2 regions of the Stenotrophomonas sp. S4 genome follow, and region 1 is predicted to be linked to the other one. Evidence: predicted binding sites of a transcription regulator. Region 1 holds the regulator's gene; the other holds the start of a gene.
The links. Region 1 encodes HrcA, which represses chaperone genes, less so after heat shock. Its sites were predicted from a motif close to TTNGCACTCNNNNNNNNNGAGTGCNAA; they were not measured.
Positions count from the first base shown of each region.

Region 2: a site for HrcA is predicted at 3,737-3,763, ahead of ACUZUJ_RS19730 (co-chaperone GroES). Genes of this name have one in related genera too.

Region 1 is NZ_CM196188.1:1,929,964-1,938,515, reverse strand. Features, by position in the region: gene ACUZUJ_RS09145 (MFS transporter) at 1-647, opposite strand, end outside; gene ACUZUJ_RS09140 (AraC family transcriptional regulator) at 720-1,517, shown strand; gene dnaJ (molecular chaperone DnaJ) at 1,618-2,742, opposite strand; gene dnaK (molecular chaperone DnaK) at 2,897-4,819, opposite strand; gene grpE (nucleotide exchange factor GrpE) at 5,002-5,517, opposite strand; gene hrcA (heat-inducible transcriptional repressor HrcA) at 5,581-6,645, opposite strand; gene recN (DNA repair protein RecN) at 6,761-8,422, shown strand; gene ACUZUJ_RS09110 (LysR family transcriptional regulator) at 8,516-8,552, opposite strand, start outside.
Region 2 is NZ_CM196188.1:4,236,162-4,244,713, reverse strand. Features, by position in the region: gene ACUZUJ_RS19745 (protein-disulfide reductase DsbD family protein) at 1-1,257, opposite strand, end outside; gene cutA (divalent-cation tolerance protein CutA) at 1,254-1,592, opposite strand; gene ACUZUJ_RS19735 (endonuclease) at 1,661-3,451, opposite strand; gene ACUZUJ_RS19730 (co-chaperone GroES) at 3,810-4,097, shown strand; gene groL (chaperonin GroEL) at 4,179-5,828, shown strand; gene ACUZUJ_RS19720 (DUF6445 family protein) at 5,961-6,572, shown strand; gene ACUZUJ_RS19715 (serine hydrolase domain-containing protein) at 6,691-7,854, opposite strand; gene ACUZUJ_RS19710 (pepsin/retropepsin-like aspartic protease family protein) at 7,922-8,552, opposite strand, start outside.

The DNA of each region.
Region 1 (8,552 bases):
GTGCGCGGCGGATGCCGCGGCACCATCGCAGCCGTGCTGACCGGTCGTGGCGTGCCCAGATGCAACGCGTACCAGCGGCCGACATAGGTCAGTAGAGCGATGCCGATCAGGGCGGCGCCGGCAAACCACGATGCGGCATGCTGGCCATACGGCACGATCACCGCCGCTGCAATCAGCGGGCCCAACGCCGTACCGAAATTGCCGCCGACCTGGAACACCGACTGCGCGAAGCCGTGACGGCCGCCCGAAGCCAGCCGCGCAATGCGCGAGGCCTCGGGATGGAAGATGGCCGAACCGATGCCGACCATTGCCGCAGCCATCAGCACCACCGCATAGTTCGGCGCGAAGCCGAGCAGCAGCATGCCGCACAGGGTCGAGGCCATGCCGATCGGCAGCGAATAGGGTGCCGGGCGACGGTCGGTGGCCATGCCGATCAACGGCTGGAAGATCGAGGCGGTGAGCTGGTAGGTCAGCGTGATCAGGCCGATCTGGGTGAAGCTGAGGTTGAAGCCGCCCTTGATCACCGGATAGATGGCCAGGATCAGCGACTGCATCATGTCGTTGACGATATGCGAGGTGGAGATGGCGGCCAGCACGCCGGGAGCCACCGGGCGTGAGGTCGTTGCGGGAGAAGCCAGGGTCGACATGGACACAGTCAGGTTGGGGGCGAGCCACGCATGCTACGGTGGAGCCCCACTCCCTTCTGCCGCGTTCGGGTCATGGCATATCGCAAAAAGGACACTCCCTGCCCGATCCGCGAGACCGCGCCGTGGAACGAGGTGCCGGTACATCGCCCGGTGACCAGCCGCGCCCGCCACTACCCGCCCGGCACCCACATCGCGCCCCACCGGCATCGCCGTCACCAACTGGTCTTCGCCATGTCCGGTCTGATGGTGGTGCGCGCGGACGGCGGCCGCTGGGTCGTGCCCTCCACCCGCGCGATCTGGGTTCCGGCCGGCATGGCGCATGCGGTGGACTGCATCGCCGAAGTGCACATGCGCAGCCTTTACGTGGAACCGGACTTTGCACCGCAACTGCCGGATGGGGCGTTCGCAGTGCAGGTGGCGCCGCTGCTGCGCGAACTGCTGCTGGCCGCCAGCCTGATCGAGTCCGCGCACGTGGACGACAGCCGCGACGGCCGCGTGGTGCGCCTGCTGCTGGACGAACTGCACCGCATGGACGTGCTGCCGCTGCACCTGCCCTCGCCCACCGACCCGCGCCTGCAGCGGATCTGCCAGCACATCCAGAAGCATCCTGGCGACGATGCCACGCTGCAGGACTGGGCGCAGGCGCTGCAGGTGGACGTGAAGACCATCCAGCGCCATTTCGCCAGCGAACTGGGCATGACCTTCGGGCAGTGGCGGCAGCAGGCGCGGCTTCTGGCCGCCCTGGAGCGACTGGCGGTCGGCGACAAGGTCATCGATGTGGCGCTGGCGATGGGCTACGACAGCCCGAGCGCGTTCACCAGCATGTTCAAGCGGCAGCTGGGGCAGACGCCGGCGGCATTTTTCCGATGATCCCTTGAACGGCATCCACGCATGGCGTGGATCTACTGCACCACAAACGACAACGCCGGGCATGGCCCGGCGCTATCGTTCATCGCTTCCGTCGAAAAACTCAGGACGTCATCCGGTCCCAGAAGCCCTTAACGCCATCCATGAAGGTGGCCGACTTCGGCGAATGCTTGCGCGCTTCCTCGCCGACGAAGGTGGCTTCGAACTGTTCCAGCAGCTTGCGCTGTTCGTTGGTGAGGTTGACCGGGGTCTCCACCACCACGCGGCAGTACAGGTCGCCCTCGCTGCGGCTGCGCACCGAACGTACGCCCTTGCCACGCAGGCGGAACAGCTTGCCGGTCTGGGTCTCGGCCGGGATGCGGATTTCCGCTTCGCCGCCGAGGGTCGCCACGCGTACGGTGTCACCCAGCGCCGCCTGCGAGATGCGGATCGGCACCTCGCAGTGCAGGTCGTCGCCATCGCGCTGGAAGATCGCATGCTCGCGCACGCGCACTTCCACGTACAGGTCACCCGGCGGCGTACCGGCCGGACCGGCCTCGCCTTCGCCCTGCAGGCGGATACGGTCGCCCGTATCGACGCCCGCCGGCACCTTCACCGACAGCACCTTGTCTTCCTCGACACGGCCGTTGCCGTGGCAGGTCTTGCAGGGCTTGGCGATGATCTGGCCACGGCCACCGCAGTTGTGGCAGGCCTGCTGCATGGCGAAGATGCCGCGCTGGATGCGCACCTGCCCACGGCCATGGCAGACGTTGCAGGTCTCGACCTTGCCATCTTCGGAGCCACTGCCATCGCAGTCGCCGCACTCGGCCAGGGTCGGGATCTCGATGCGGCGCTCGACGCCGCGCACGGCCTCTTCCAGGTCCAGCTCCATCACGTAGCCGATGTCGGCACCGCGACGGGCCTGGCGCGGACCACCGCCGCCACCGCCAAAGATGTTGCCGAAGATATCGCCGAAGATATCGTTCATGTCCGGGCCGCCCGGACCACCGCCGCCCATGCCGTGCTCGAACGCGGCGTGGCCGTGGCTGTCGTACATGCGGCGCTTGTTGCCGTCGGACAGCACTTCGTAGGCTTCCTTGCACTCCTTGAAGGAGGCTTCGGCCGCCGCATCACCCGGGTTGCGGTCAGGGTGGAACTTCATCGCGCAGCGACGGTAGGCCTTCTTCAGCTCGTCGTCGGTGGCGGTGCGGGCAACGCCCAGCACTTCGTAGTAATCGCGCTTGCTCATATCGTGAATCGGGTTCCGGAAAGTCGGGATTCGTCAAAGCGGAAGAGCGGAACCAGGTCCGCTCTTGCGTCGGGCGCCCCGACACGCCGGTGGGCGGTCAGGACCCTGATGCGACAACGGGACGCTGATGGCCAGCGTCCCGTGTCGGTCCGGATCAGGACTTCTTGTCGTCCTTGACTTCGGTGAACTCGGCGTCGACCACGTCGTCCTGCGCCTTGCCGGCGTTGCCGGCGTCGGCACCCGGGGCACCGCCCTGGTCGGCCGAAGCAGCGGCGAACAGCGACTGGCCAGCTTCCTCCAGCACCTTCGACTTGGCTTCGATCTGCGCCTTGTCGTCACCCTTCATCGCGGTTTCCAGGTCGGCCAGGGCCGCCTCGACCTTGCCGATCACTTCGCCGCCGACCTTGCTGCCGTGCTCGGTGATGGCACTGCGGGTGCCGTGGATCAGGGCGTCGGCCTGGTTGCGGGCCTGCACCAGCTCCTGGAACTTCTTGTCTTCTTCGCGGTTGGCTTCCGCGTCGGCGACCATGCGCGCGATCTCTTCCTCGGACAGGCCCGAACCGGCCTTGATCTCGACCTTCTGTTCCTTGTTGGTCTTCTTGTCCTTGGCCGACACGTGCAGGATGCCGTTGGCGTCGATGTCGAAGGACACTTCAACCTGCGGCAGGCCGCGCGGGGCCGGCTCGATGCCGGACAGGTCGAACTTGGCCAGCGACTTGTTGAAGCGGGCCTGTTCGCGCTCACCCTGCAGCACGTGCACGGTCACGGCCGACTGGTTGTCCTCGGCGGTGGAGAACACCTGCGAGGCCTTGGTCGGGATGGTGGTGTTCTTCTCGATGATCTTGGTGAACACGCCACCCATGGTCTCGATGCCCAGCGACAGCGGGGTCACGTCCAGCAGCAGCACGTCCTTGACGTCGCCGCCCAGCACGCCGCCCTGGATCGCAGCACCCAGTGCCACGGCTTCGTCCGGGTTGACGTCCTTGCGCGGTTCCTTGCCGAAGAACTCGGTCACCGCCTGCTGCACCTTCGGCATGCGGGTCTGGCCACCGACCAGGATCACTTCGCTGATGTCGCTCGAACGCAGGCCGGCATCGTTCAGGGCGACGCGGCACGGCTCGATCGACTTCTTGATCAGGTCTTCCACCAGTGCTTCCAGCTTGGCGCGGGTCAGCTTGATGTTCAGGTGCTTCGGGCCCGAGGCGTCAGCGGTGACGTACGGCAGGTTCACTTCGGTCTGCTGGGCGCTGGACAGCTCGATCTTGGCGCGCTCGGCAGCATCCTTCAGGCGCTGCAGGGCCAGCGGATCCTTGCGCAGGTCGATGCCCTGGTCCTTGTTGAACTCTTCAACCAGGTACTCGATGACGCGGTTGTCGAAGTCTTCGCCGCCCAGGAAGGTGTCGCCGTTGGTGGCCAGCACTTCGAACTGCTTCTCGCCGTCGACGTTGGCGATCTCGATCACCGAGACGTCGAAGGTGCCGCCGCCGAGGTCGTACACCACGATCTTGCGATCCTTGTTGTCGCCCTTGTCCAGGCCATAGGCCAGCGCGGCCGCGGTCGGCTCGTTGATGATGCGCTTGACGTCCAGGCCGGCAATGCGGCCGGCGTCCTTGGTCGCCTGGCGCTGGCTGTCGTTGAAGTAGGCCGGCACGGTGATGACCGCTTCGGTGACCTTCTCACCGAGGAAGTCCTCGGCGGTCTTCTTCATCTTTTCCAGCACCTTGGCCGAGATTTCCTGCGGGGCCATCTTCTTGCCATCGCTGGTCGACACCCAGGCGTCGCCATTGTCATGGGCCAGGATGCCGTACGGGACGTGGGCGATGTCCTTCTGCACTTCGGCATCGGTGAACTTGCGGCCGATCAGGCGCTTCACCGCGTAGAAGGTGTTCTTCGGGTTGGTGACGGCCTGGCGCTTGGCCGAGGCGCCCACCAGGACTTCGCCGTCCTTGGTGTAGGCGACGATCGACGGGGTGGTGCGATCGCCTTCCGAATTCTCGATGACGCGGGCCTTGCCGCCGTCCATGATCGCCACGCACGAGTTGGTGGTGCCGAGGTCGATACCAATGATCTTGCCCATGGGGGAGACTCCTGAGGATGCTTGTTGGGGTCAGTCCGGCCGTTCGGCCGGTGGATGAATACGATGTGGGGGAGGCTTGTGGAACATTCAAGCCATCTCCCGAACGCTGTGTTCAGCGCCTGGAAAACCTTGCCGGGCATGGCCCGGCACGATCGGGACCGGGCATCGCCCGGCCCGATCGATCAGTCGGCGGCCACCACCACCAGCGCCGGCCGCAGCAGGCGCTCGTTGAGCAGGTAGCCCTTCTGGAACACGGTCACCACGGTGCCGGGAGCGGCACCCGGCGCCGGCACCTGGCTGATCGCCTGGTGGTGCTCCGGGTTGAACGGCTGGCCGGTCGGGTCCAGCAGGACCAGGCCATTGTCGGCGGCAACCTTCAGCAGCTGCTTGTAGGTCAACTCCAGGCCCTCCCGCAGCGGATGCGGGTCATCGCCGGCAGCCTTCAGGCCGGCATCCAGGCTGTCGAATACCGGCAGCAGCTCGCCCAGCAGCTTCTCGTTGGCGAACTTGCGGGCCTGCTCGATGTCACGGGCAACGCGCTTGCGCTGGTTCTCGAGGTCGGCGCGCTCACGCAGCGCATCGGCCTTGATCTGCTCGACTTCGGCGCGCAGGCGCTCCACTTCGTCGTTGACGCCGGCGGCGGCGGCCGCATCGGCGGCAGTCTGCTGGGATTCGATATCTGGATGTTCGTGGTTCATGTCTGGGTCCCTGGCGGTCAGTCTCCGCCTCCACCCACCCTAGTGTGGGCGGGATGCTGCGTTTCAAGCGTCGGATGTTCCGGGAGTGCGCCCGGCCGGCGAAAAGGCCGCGCCAAGCACATCGGCGGTGGCCTGGACCAGCGGGATCATGCGGTCGTAGGCCATCCGCTTGGGGCCGATCACGCCCAGCACGCCCAGCACCTGGCCATTGGCGGTATAGGGGGCGGTGACCAGCGAGACCCCCTGCAACGGCATCATCCCGGTCTCTTCGCCAATGAAGATGCGCACCCCCGGGGCCTGGATGGTGCGCTCCAGCAGCTGCAGGATCTCGCGCTTGCTGGAGAACAGCTCGAACAGCTCGCGCAGGCGCTCCAGGTCGGACAGGTCCTGCACCCCCATCAGGCGGGTCTGGCCGGCCACCAGCATGTCGTCGGCCGCCGGCTGCAGGGCCTGCTCGGCCAGCTCGATGCTGTGCGCCAGCAGCTGCTCCAGCTCGGAGCGGGCATCGCGCAGCTCCAGCAGCAGGCGGGTGCGGATCTCGGCCATCGGCAGGCCGGCGAAGTGCGCATTGAGGTAGTTGGCGACCTGCTCCAACTGGCCCGGCGCGAACTCCTGGCGGGTCTCGATGACGCGGTTCTGCACCTCGTTGTCGGCGAACACCAGGATCGCCAGCACCCGGCGCCCATCCAGCGCCACGAAATCGATCTGGCGGAAGGCGAACTGCTCGCGCCGCGGCGCGCTGACCACGCCGACGAAGTGGCTCATCGCCGACAGCAGCTCCGAGGCGCTGCCGAGCAGGGCCTGGGTGCTGCCGCCGCCGGCCAGCTCCTGCCGCAACCGGGCCAGCTCACCCTCGCCCGGCGGCTGCATCTGCAGCAGGCTGTCGACGAACACCCGGTAACCATGCGCGGTCGGGATGCGCCCGGCCGAGGTGTGTGGCGAGGCCAGCAGCCCCAGGTCTTCCAGGTCGCCGAGGATGTTGCGGATGGTGGCCGGGCTGACCTCCAGGCCGGCCACGCGCGCCAGCGTCTGCGAGCCGACCGGCTCACCGTCCTGGATGTAACGCGCGATCAGCGTGCGCAGCAGATGGCGCGCACGCGGGGCAAGCTGGTCGGGAGAACCGTGCATGGAATCAACCTGTGAGACACGGACACTAGATAATGGCGGCGGATCACCTTGGCAAGTCATTGGACCTCCCTCGCCCGCGTGCTAGCGTTGCGCGGCTGCTGACACCCCCTTACCCATGCTCAGACATCTTTCGATCAAGGATTTCGCCGTCGTCCGCGCCACCGAACTGGAGTTCGGGCCAGGCATGACCGTGGTTTCAGGCGAGACCGGCGCCGGCAAGTCGCTGATGGTCGACGCGCTGGGCTTCCTGTCCGGCCTGCGCGCCGACAGCGGCGTGGTCCGCCATGGCGCCGCGCGTGCCGAGCTTTCGGCCGAGTTCGCGCTGGACCAGCTGCAGGCCGCGCGCCAGTGGCTGGCCGACAACGAGCTGGACGACGAGGAACAATGCCAGCTGCGCCGCGTGATCCGCGCCGATGGCGGCTCGCGGGCGTGGATCAATGGCCGCCCGGTGACCCTGGCACAGCTGGGCGACCTGGCCGCGCTGCTGGTGGAGATCCATGGCCAGCACGAGCAGCAGGCCCTGCTGGCACGCCCATCACAGCTGGCCCTGCTGGACGCCTATGCCGGCAACGAGGACGAGCGCCGCCAGGTGCGCCGCGCCGCTGCGGCCTGGCAGGCCCTGGTCGATGAATCGCTGGCGCTGTCGCAACAGGGCGACGTCAGTGACCGGATCGGCTTCCTGGAACACCAGCTGCGCGAACTGGACCGCGAAGACCTGGAACCGGAGTCGATCGTCGCACTCGGTGCCAGCCACCGCCGCCAGGCCCATGCCAGCGCCCTGCTGAGCGCCTGCCAGGCGGCCAGCAACCAGCTCAACGGCGACGACGGCAGTTCCGCGCTGGACCTGCTGCAGCAGGTGCGCCACGAACTGTCGCGCCTGATCGAACACGACCCGCGCCTGGGCGAGGTGGACGGCCTGATCGAGAACGCCTCGATCCAGCTGCACGAAGCCCTGTCGCTGCTGGACCGCGTGCATGACGACCTCGACGCCGACCCGGAGCAGTTCGAGGAGAACGAGCGTCGCCTCGGCCGCCTTCACGACCTGGCCCGCAAGCACCGCGTGCCGATGGACGAGCTGGGCGCGCAGCGCGAGCGCATGCATGCCGAAGTGGAACAGCTGCGCGGCGCCGACGAACGCTTGCAGCGCCTGGCCGGCGAGATCGACAAGGCCGCCGCCGCCTGGCGCGTACAGGCCGAGGTGCTGACCGCCAGCCGTCGCAGCGCCGCTGCCGAACTGTCGGCCACCACCACCGGCATCATCGCCGAGCTCGGCATGGGCGGTGGCCAGTTCCTGATCGAGCTGGAGCCACAGGACGCCGGCAAGCCCGACCCGCAGGGTGCCGAACGCGTGGAGTTCCTGGTGGCGGCCAACGCCGGCCAGCCGCCGCGCGCCCTGCGCAAGGTGGCCTCGGGCGGTGAACTGTCACGTATCTCGCTGGCCATTGAAGTGGCTGCGCTGGACCTGGATGCGGTGCCGACCATGGTGTTCGACGAGGTCGACTCCGGCATCGGCGGTGCAGTGGCTGACATTGTTGGCCAGAAGCTGCGCGCCCTTGGCGAGAAGCGCCAGGTGCTGTGCGTGACCCACCTGCCGCAGGTCGCCTCCAAGGGCCACGCCCATTACCGGGTCAGCAAGGCCCCGGTGGAAGGCATGACCCAGAGCGCAGTGGAAAAGCTGGACAGCAAGGCGCGCGAGGAAGAACTGGCGCGCATGCTCGGTGGCGTGGAAGTGAGCAAGGAAGCGCGCGCCGCCGCCCGCAAGCTGCTGCAGGTGTAACGCGGGCCGGCTTCCGCGCGGTAGTGCCGGCCGCTGGCCGGCAACCCGATGGGGGTCGGCGAAGATCGTGAGGTTGCCGGCCAGCGGCCGGCACTACCCCCGTGGCTGCGTCAGATCGACCTTTTCCACC
Region 2 (8,552 bases), 2.3 Mb from region 1:
CGAGAGGATCGGCAGCACGCAGGGCATCAGATTCAGCACCAGGCCACCGGCCAGCGCCAGCAGCAGTACCCAGACGAACGAGCGGTCCGGATTCGGCGTGGTCACCGGTGGCCGCGTGCGCAGGGCGTTGCCATCGCGCGCGTCGGCGGCGAACTCATTGCGTGCGCCCTCACTGCCACTGGCGGCGGGAGCGGCGCTGCCGTCGTTGGGCACGGTCGGCAGCAGGCGCAGCGGTGCGCCGTTGGCGGATTCACGTGGCGCGCCGGCGGCGCGCAGCGGGCTGATCACCTCATTGCGCGCTGGCGCCTGGTCAGTGCTGGCGGAGAGCTTGCCCGCCGGAATCGACAGCTTCACCCGGCGGGTCATCGGCGGGTAGCAGATGCCATCGGTCTGGCAGCCCTGGAAGGTCACCACCAGGGTGCTGTCGACTGCATCAGTGACAGTGCGGCGCAGCGGCAGCGGCACTTCCACCTGGTTGAAATAGACCGAGACATCGCCGAAGTGCTCGTCGCGATGCGATTGCGCGGCCGGCCAGCGCGGCTTGTCGGCCAGCACGCCTGCGCTGCCTTCCAGCTTCAGCGAAGTGCGGTCGCGATACAGGTAATAGCCTGGCGCTGGGCTGAAGCGCAGCAGCAGGGTGTTGCCGTCACTGGCGATGGCATCGAAGCCGAACGCCTGTTCCGACGGCAGCGGCAGGGCCTGGCTGTTGTTGGCCGCGCCCGGCAGGCGCAGGCCACCGCTGTTGCCGGCACCGGCCAGCGGGTTGTTGAACGGGCTTGCCGCACCGGCACGCGCGGCAGGCACCGCGGCCGCCGCACCGGCGCCCGGCAGGGTGACCTGCACCACGCGCTTCTGCGGCGGGTAGCAGACACCGGCATCGGCGCAGCCCTGGTAACGCACTTCCAGGCTGATGGTGCCGGCGGCGTCGGTCGGCGTGCCGGGCAGGGTGGCCTGCAGGCGCTCGCGATAGGTCTCGACCTCGCCGAAGAAATCGTCGTGATGCCTGTCGCCCTTGGGCATCTGCAGCGCGCCGGCATTGAAGGCCGGGTCGGCCTTGACGCTGGTGCGGTGGCGATACAGGTAATAGCCCGGTGCGATCTTGAACTGCAGTTGCACCTGGCCCCGTTCGGGGGCACTGGCGGTCAGCGCGAACGCCTGGTCCACCGGCAGCAGGTCCTTCTCATCCAGCGCGAAGGCCGGCAGCGAGAGCCACAACAGGGCGCACAAGGCGGCGCCGCGCGCAAACAGAGTCTTCAATCAGTGTCCTCCCGGGTCTGTGCCCGGATCCAGTCCAGATACGCCGGCAGGCCGGCCCGGGTTTCGACCGCGATGCACTCCGGGAGTTCATACGGATGCAGTGCGACGATCCGGGCAATCGCGTCATCGACGCGGCTCGCGGTGGTTTTCACCAGCAGCTGCAGTTCGGCGTCGGTGGTCACCTCGCCCTGCCAGCGGTAGGTCGACTGCGCGCCATCGAGGCGGGTTACGCACGCCGCCAGGCGCTCGCCGACCAGCGCGTGCGCGATGCGCTCGGCACTGGCCCGGTCCGGGCAGGTGGTCAACAGCAGCAGGACGGGATCGACGGTCGACATGACCGTCGAGTATAGGGCCGCCGCCGGGTCAGGGCCCGGCGGCGGCAGTGGACCGCTGCGTTGCGTGATCAGTTGGCCAGCTGGCAGGTGGCCGGCTTGGCCGAGGTGAACAGGGCCGGGGTTGCCCACTCGGGGTGGTCGATGAACGGGTTGCGGTTGCCCTGGAAGCTGTAGACCACGTCATTGCGCGCACGCTCGGCATCATCCGGCGGATCGGACAGGTGCCAGTCGATCAGCGTCGACAGCAGGCCCATGTAGGCGGGCGAACTGCTGGTCTTGACGATCTTGCTGCGGTCGTCGGTCAGCTCCAGATCCGGCTCGGACTGGCCGGTGGCCGCATCCTTGCCACCCTCGTAGCGGATCGCCATGTACATCACCGCACGCGCCATGTCGCCCTTGCGCTTGCCCCACACCTCGAAGGTGCCGGTGTTGCCGTCCGGCGTGCGCACCCAGTTGGAGTTGCCGGGATAGCCACCGCTGCCGCCGCCCTGGCCGTTGTTGGCCTCGGTGGCGCGCTCGCCGCAATTGGCGTCGCACTTGCCGAACGGCTTGTTGCCACGGTCGGCGTTCCACTGCGCGTCGGTCAGGTACAGCATGTGGGTGTCGGTGTACGGCGCGTAGGGCAGGCCCTTGTCGCCGGTGGTGCTGGCAAAGCCCAGCGAGTTCGGCCAGGTGTGCTCGCGGTTGTACTTCAGGCCACTGCCGCTGCCGGCGCGATCGGTCACCTTGGCGTAGCTGTGGTTGCGATACGCATCCAGGATCCTGCCGGAATTGTTCGGATCCTCGTCGGCGATTTCCAGGATGGTCCAGGTACTGGTGCCCGAGCCACTGTACGGATAGGCGGTGTGGCCCTTGATGGTGGCGTGCAGCGAGCAGCGCAGCTGGCTGGGGCTGCTGGTGTTGACCTTGGAGTAGTAGCCGGCCGGCACGCCCGGGTTGCCCGGGTCCGGATTGCCGCCGGTGCTGGCCACGGTGAAGGCGATGCGGCTGTCGGCGGCCGGGTGCGCGCCCTGCAGGTCGGTGATGCGCGCGGCACGGATATCGAAGCGGCAGGCTTCACCGGCCACCAGCGCGGTGTTGGTGGACAGCTTCACGCTGCGGCCGCTGGCCGGGAAAGTCAGCGGCACGCTGCCGGAGGTGCCGCAGCTCAGGGCGAAGGCGCCACTGGCCAGGTTCACCGTCTCGCTGAACACCACTTCCAGGTCGGCGGCGGCCGGGAAGGTGCTGCTGCCCTGCGCCGGGGTGGTGGTGGAGACCGACGGCGGCGTGTTCGGGCCCGGGGTGCCACCGCCGCTGAAGGTCTGGCCGTTGTTGCAGCTGCCAAACGTCTGCTTGGCCGACTCGGCCCAAGTGAAGTGGGCGTACTGGCTGCCGCTGCCGGTCAGCTGCAGCGAGGTGCCCGGCGCCGTGCTGTTGGTCTCGGCCACCGGGATGTTCTGGCTGGTCATGCCGGCGGCAGGGCCGCCGGAGGCGGTGATGGCGCCCTCGTAGCTGAGGAACTGGACCACCTTGCCGCTGGCATCGACCAGGGCGATGCCGTCGTTGGGGCCGTTCTGGATGCCGTTGGTCGGGTAGTTGACCACGGCGATCGTGGCGCTGCCGCAGCCGGCGGCGCTGCCAGCCGGCACCGGCTTGTTGTCGTACACCACGGCGGCCGAGGCGTTGGCGCCGTTGTACAGGTACAGGCGGTAGCCGGACAGGTCCTCACCGGCGGTGGCCACGACCTCGATCGCTTCGCCGACGTCACCGGCGGCGGTGCTGTCGTCGTAGTGCAGTTCATTGATGAAGACCTCGGCCTGGGCCGGCGCGGCGGCCAGGGCCAGCAGGCAGGCGGCGGCAAGCGGGGACAGCAATCGCATCGACTACTCCTTGTGATTGGGAATGCGCGGCCGAGCCTAAGGCCGATCCAGTGACACTTTGTCGTAAATGAACGTCAGATATCTGACAGTGCGACGCGGGTCACCAAATGTCGAGGGTTTTGGGCACGGGGTTGTCGCGTTGCACCGGCCTGAATGCCTTCACGCAGGGCGGGAATCCGCGCATCCCGGGGCGGCGAAAATTTTTCCTCGCCCGGCCTTGAAAGGTCCGGGCGCAGCTCCATCTCTGTCCTGCTCCCGATTCATCGGGCTTTTTCGCGAGCAATGCTGGCAGTCACCTGGGGTGAGTGCTAACATCGCCAGACTTTTTCAGACCAATCAATAACTTAAGAGGTCTCTCATGAGCATCAAGCCGCTGCACGACCGCGTTGTGGTCAAGCCGATCGAAGCCGACGAAATCTCCGCCGGTGGCATCGTCATTCCGGATTCGGCCAAGGAAAAGTCCACCAAGGGTGAAGTCGTGGCCGTCGGCCCGGGCAAGCCGCTGGACAACGGCAGCGTGCGCGCTCCGTCGCTGAAGGTCGGCGACAAGGTCATCTACGGCCAGTACGCCGGCAGCTCGTACAAGAGCGAAGGCGTCGAGTACAAGGTCCTGCGCGAAGACGACGTGCTCGCCGTCATCGGCTGAGCCCCGGCGCGACCTGTTTCAACCTGATCCCCAAATCCCAGCCGCCGGGCCTCGTCCGGCGCTACCAATGAGGTAAATGCAATGGCTGCCAAGGATATTCGTTTCGGTGAAGACGCCCGTTCGCGCATGGTGCGCGGCGTCAACGTTCTCGCCAATGCCGTCAAGGCCACCCTGGGCCCGAAGGGCCGCAACGTCGTGCTGGAAAAGAGCTTCGGCGCGCCGACCATCACCAAGGACGGCGTCTCCGTCGCCAAGGAAATCGAACTGGCTGACAAGTTCGAGAACATGGGCGCGCAGATGGTGAAGGAAGTTGCTTCGCGCACCAACGATGACGCGGGCGACGGCACCACCACCGCCACCGTGCTGGCCCAGGCCCTGATCCGCGAAGGTGCCAAGGCGGTTGCCGCCGGCATGAACCCGATGGACCTGAAGCGTGGTATCGACAAGGCCGTCGTGGCCGCCGTTGCCGAACTGAAGACCATCTCCAAGCCGACCGCCGACGACAAGGCGATTGCCCAGGTCGGTACCATCTCGGCCAACTCGGACGAGTCGATCGGCCAGATCATCGCCGACGCGATGAAGGAAGTCGGCAAGGAAGGCGTGATCACCGTTGAAGAAGGCTCGGGCCTGGACAACGAGCTGGACGTGGTCAAGGGCATGCAGTTCGACCGCGGCTACCTGTCCCCGTACTTCATCAACAACCAGCAGTCGCAGACCGCTGATCTGGATGACCCGTTCATCCTGCTGCACGACAAGAAGATCTCCAACGTCCGTGACCTGCTGCCGGTGCTGGAAGGCGTCGCCAAGGCCGGCAAGCCGCTGCTGATCGTGGCCGAAGAAGTTGAAGGCGAAGCGCTGGCGACCCTGGTGGTCAACACCATCCGTGGCATCGTCAAGGTCGTGGCCGTCAAGGCTCCGGGCTTCGGCGACCGTCGCAAGGCGATGCTGGAAGACATGGCCGTGCTGACCGGCGGCACCGTGATCTCCGAAGAAGTCGGCCTGTCGCTGGAAAAGGCCACCATCAAGGACCTGGGCCGCGCCAAGAAGGTGCAGGTTTCCAAGGAAAACACCACCATCATCGATGGCGTGGGTGACAAGGCTGCCGTCGATGCACGCGTCGGCCAGATCAAGACCCAGATCCAGGACACCTCCTCGGATTACGACCGCGAGAAGCTGCAGGAACGCGTGGCCAAGCTGGCCGGCGGCGTTGCCGTGATCAAGGTCGGCGCGTCGACCGAAATCGAAATGAAGGAAAAGAAGGATCGCGTCGACGACGCCCTGCACGCCACCCGTGCAGCCGTTGAAGAAGGCGTGGTCCCGGGCGGCGGCGTGGCCCTGGTCCGTGCGGTCACCGCACTGGCCGGCCTGAAGGGTGCCAACGAAGACCAGAACCACGGCATCCAGATCGCCCTGCGCGCGATGGAAGCCCCGCTGCGCGAAATCGTGGCCAACGCCGGCGAAGAGCCGTCGGTCATCATCAACAAGGTCAAGGAAGGCACCGGCAGCTTCGGCTACAACGCCGCCACCGGCGAGTTCGGCGACATGCTGCAGTTCGGCATCCTGGACCCGACCAAGGTGACCCGTTCGGCGCTGCAGAACGCCGCTTCGATTGCTGGCCTGATGATCACCACCGAAGCCATGGTTGCCGAAGCTCCGAAGAAGGACGAGCCGGCCATGGGTGGCGCCGGTGGCATGGGCGGCATGGGTGGCATGGGCGGCATGGACTTCTAAGTCCACGTCCCCGGCGGTCGTTGCCGACCCTGGTCGGCACGCCTTCCCGATGCAAGGAAGAACCCCGCCGCGAGGCGGGGTTTTTCGTTGCCCGGTTGCTGCCGCCGCAGCGCATCGCTACGCTCGGTGGCCATGCCTACCTCGTTCATCATCGTTGACGACTTCCTTTCTCCTGCCGATGCGCAGGGGTTGCGCCAGGCGGCGCTGGGCCTGACCTATCCCGTGCAGGAGGGCGCGTTTCCCGGCCGCAATTCGCAGCAGCGGCTGGATCTGGATGGACTGTCCGGCGCGGTCTCGCGGCTGGTCAACGAACCGCTGCGGCCGGTCAACCCGCTGCAGTCGCACGGCAAGTTCCGGATCACCCTGGCCGGTGATACCGGCCGCGCCAAGGTGCACGCCGACCACTCGCACTGGTCGGGCATCCTCTACCTGAGTGCACCGGAGCACTGCGAGGGCGGCACCGAGTTCTTCCGCCACCGCCGCACCGGCACCGAGCGCATGGCCCTGGATGCAGCGGAGCTGGCCGCATTAGGCTATGCCAACGGCGGCGACATGCATCGCGACATCATCGAGCGCGACAGCAACGACGACAGCCAGTGGGAAATGACCATGCGCATCCCGATGCGCTTCAACCGGCTGGTGCTGCTGCGCCCCTGGTTCTGGCACACCGCCGGGCCCGCGTTCGGCGACTGCCTGGAGAATGGCCGGCTGGTGTACCTGATGTTCTTCGAACAGGCGCGCTGAGCGGGGCAGGCATCCACGCATGGCGTGGATCTACAGGTGCACGGTTTCGCTGGTAGATCCGCGCCATGCGTGGATGCACCCGTCCAGCCGCACTTGCCATGCAGGCGTCAACGCGCCCTCATTCGACGAATGCCTTCGCCACGCCGTACTCCCACTGCCATGGCACGCCGGTATCGCCCAGCACGAACGCCACCAGTGCCGGGAACGTAGCCTCCGCCCGTACATCGTTGCCCAGGATCACCACGCAGCGTTTGTGCCGCTCGATGCACACCAGGGTGTTGCCGACCGCATCGTCGTGGCCGCCCTTGTAGAAGCCTGCACCCTGGGGACCACGGAAGGTCACTACGCCCAGGCCCGCGGCCAGATCCCTGTGCTGCTGCGCAACGGGCAGCTCCGGCTGCAGTGTTGGGAACTGGCTGGCGGTGGTGATCGGTAGCTGTGGCCGCACCAGCTCCCTGCGCATTGCCGGGGACAGCCCATCGCCGCGCACATAGCCGGCGGCGAAGTGGGCCATGTCGGTGATGGTGGTATCCATCGACCCCGCCGCCCGCACACGGCTGCGTTCATCGTGCGGCTCTGAATTGCCTTCGGCCGTCCAGCCATCGGCCAGGTTGCCGGCGAAATCCGCGCGCCACACCATGCTGGTGCGCGCCATGCCGAAGCGATCGAACACGCACTGCTGCATCAACGCACCCACATCCTCGCCCAGTCGCCCGCGTTCGATCACGAACTGCAGCAGGATCAGGCCCTCACCGGAATAGGCGTAGCGGCTGCCGGGCTCGAAGTGGAACTTCAACCGGCCATCCGGTTCGAGAAAGCCGAAATTGGCAAAGCCGCTGGCGTGGTTGAGCAGCAGGCGTGGCGTGAGCTGGCGCCAGCGGGCATCGCTGGCCAGCACGCTGTAGTCGGCGTACTTCTTCGGTTCCGGTGGATAGTCCGGCAGCGGTTTGTCCAGGGCGGTAGCAATGCTGGCGTCCAGATCGATACGCGCGTCCTGCACCAGTTGTGCGACCAGGTACCCGAACGCCATCTTGGTCAGCGATGCGGCGTACATCACAGTGTCGGTGCGCAGCGGCTCGCCCGCGGCGTTGCGTTCACCGTAGGCGGCCACGTGCACCACCTTGCCGTCGTCGATCACCGCCAGCGCCATCCCGCGCGCATGGGCCGCCTGCATCAGCCGCTGTGCTTCGGCATCGATGCGAGCCGGCGTGGGCACGGGTGGCGGCGCGGCCAGTACCGCCAGCGGGAGCAGCGTCAGCAACATCAGGGTGGCACGGCACATGCGTGGAACTCCTGGTGGGGCGCACGGCGATGCTACGCCAGGCTGCCGCTGGCGTCATTGCCAGATGTCAGCTGGCCTGCGGCCGGCGCAGGCAGATCCGGGCCGCGCCGGCACCGAAGTCCACCTGGCCTCCGCGCATTGCATCGGCACCGAGGATCAGCGCCGGCCGCGCCTCCAGGCCGATCGCCTTGAACACCGGTAGTTCGCTGATGCGGACCTCCATCGACGGGTGCTTCCAGCCGCTGCCGGTCATCCCGGGCAGGGTGTACAGCCAGGTGGCCTGCGCGCCGCCGCCCAGCCCCTCGGTGCCCTTTTCGCGCATGCTTACCCGTGCGTCGCTGCCGTCGGTGCGCAACCCCAGTGCGCGGGCCGCTTCAGCGTTGAGAACAGTCTGCGCCGCGCCGGTGTCGACCACGGCAATGGCCTCCACACCCGGCGTGCCCAGTGCCAGTGTGATGAAGCCGAACTGGCGCAGGCTGGCAGTGCGCTCGGGCAGCGCATTGGGCTGGCAACCCGGTCCTTCCAGGTTCAATCGGCCAGGCGTCCATAGCGCCAGGCGATTGCCGCCGAAGTCCCAGCGCGTGTCCCAGCGTCCGGTCAGGTCATTGCCGATCAAACCGTCGATGGCCGGATCATCGTCCTTGGCCAGGGAGGACAGGTCGACCTGCATGCCACGGGCCTGCAGCTGCCAGCTGCCC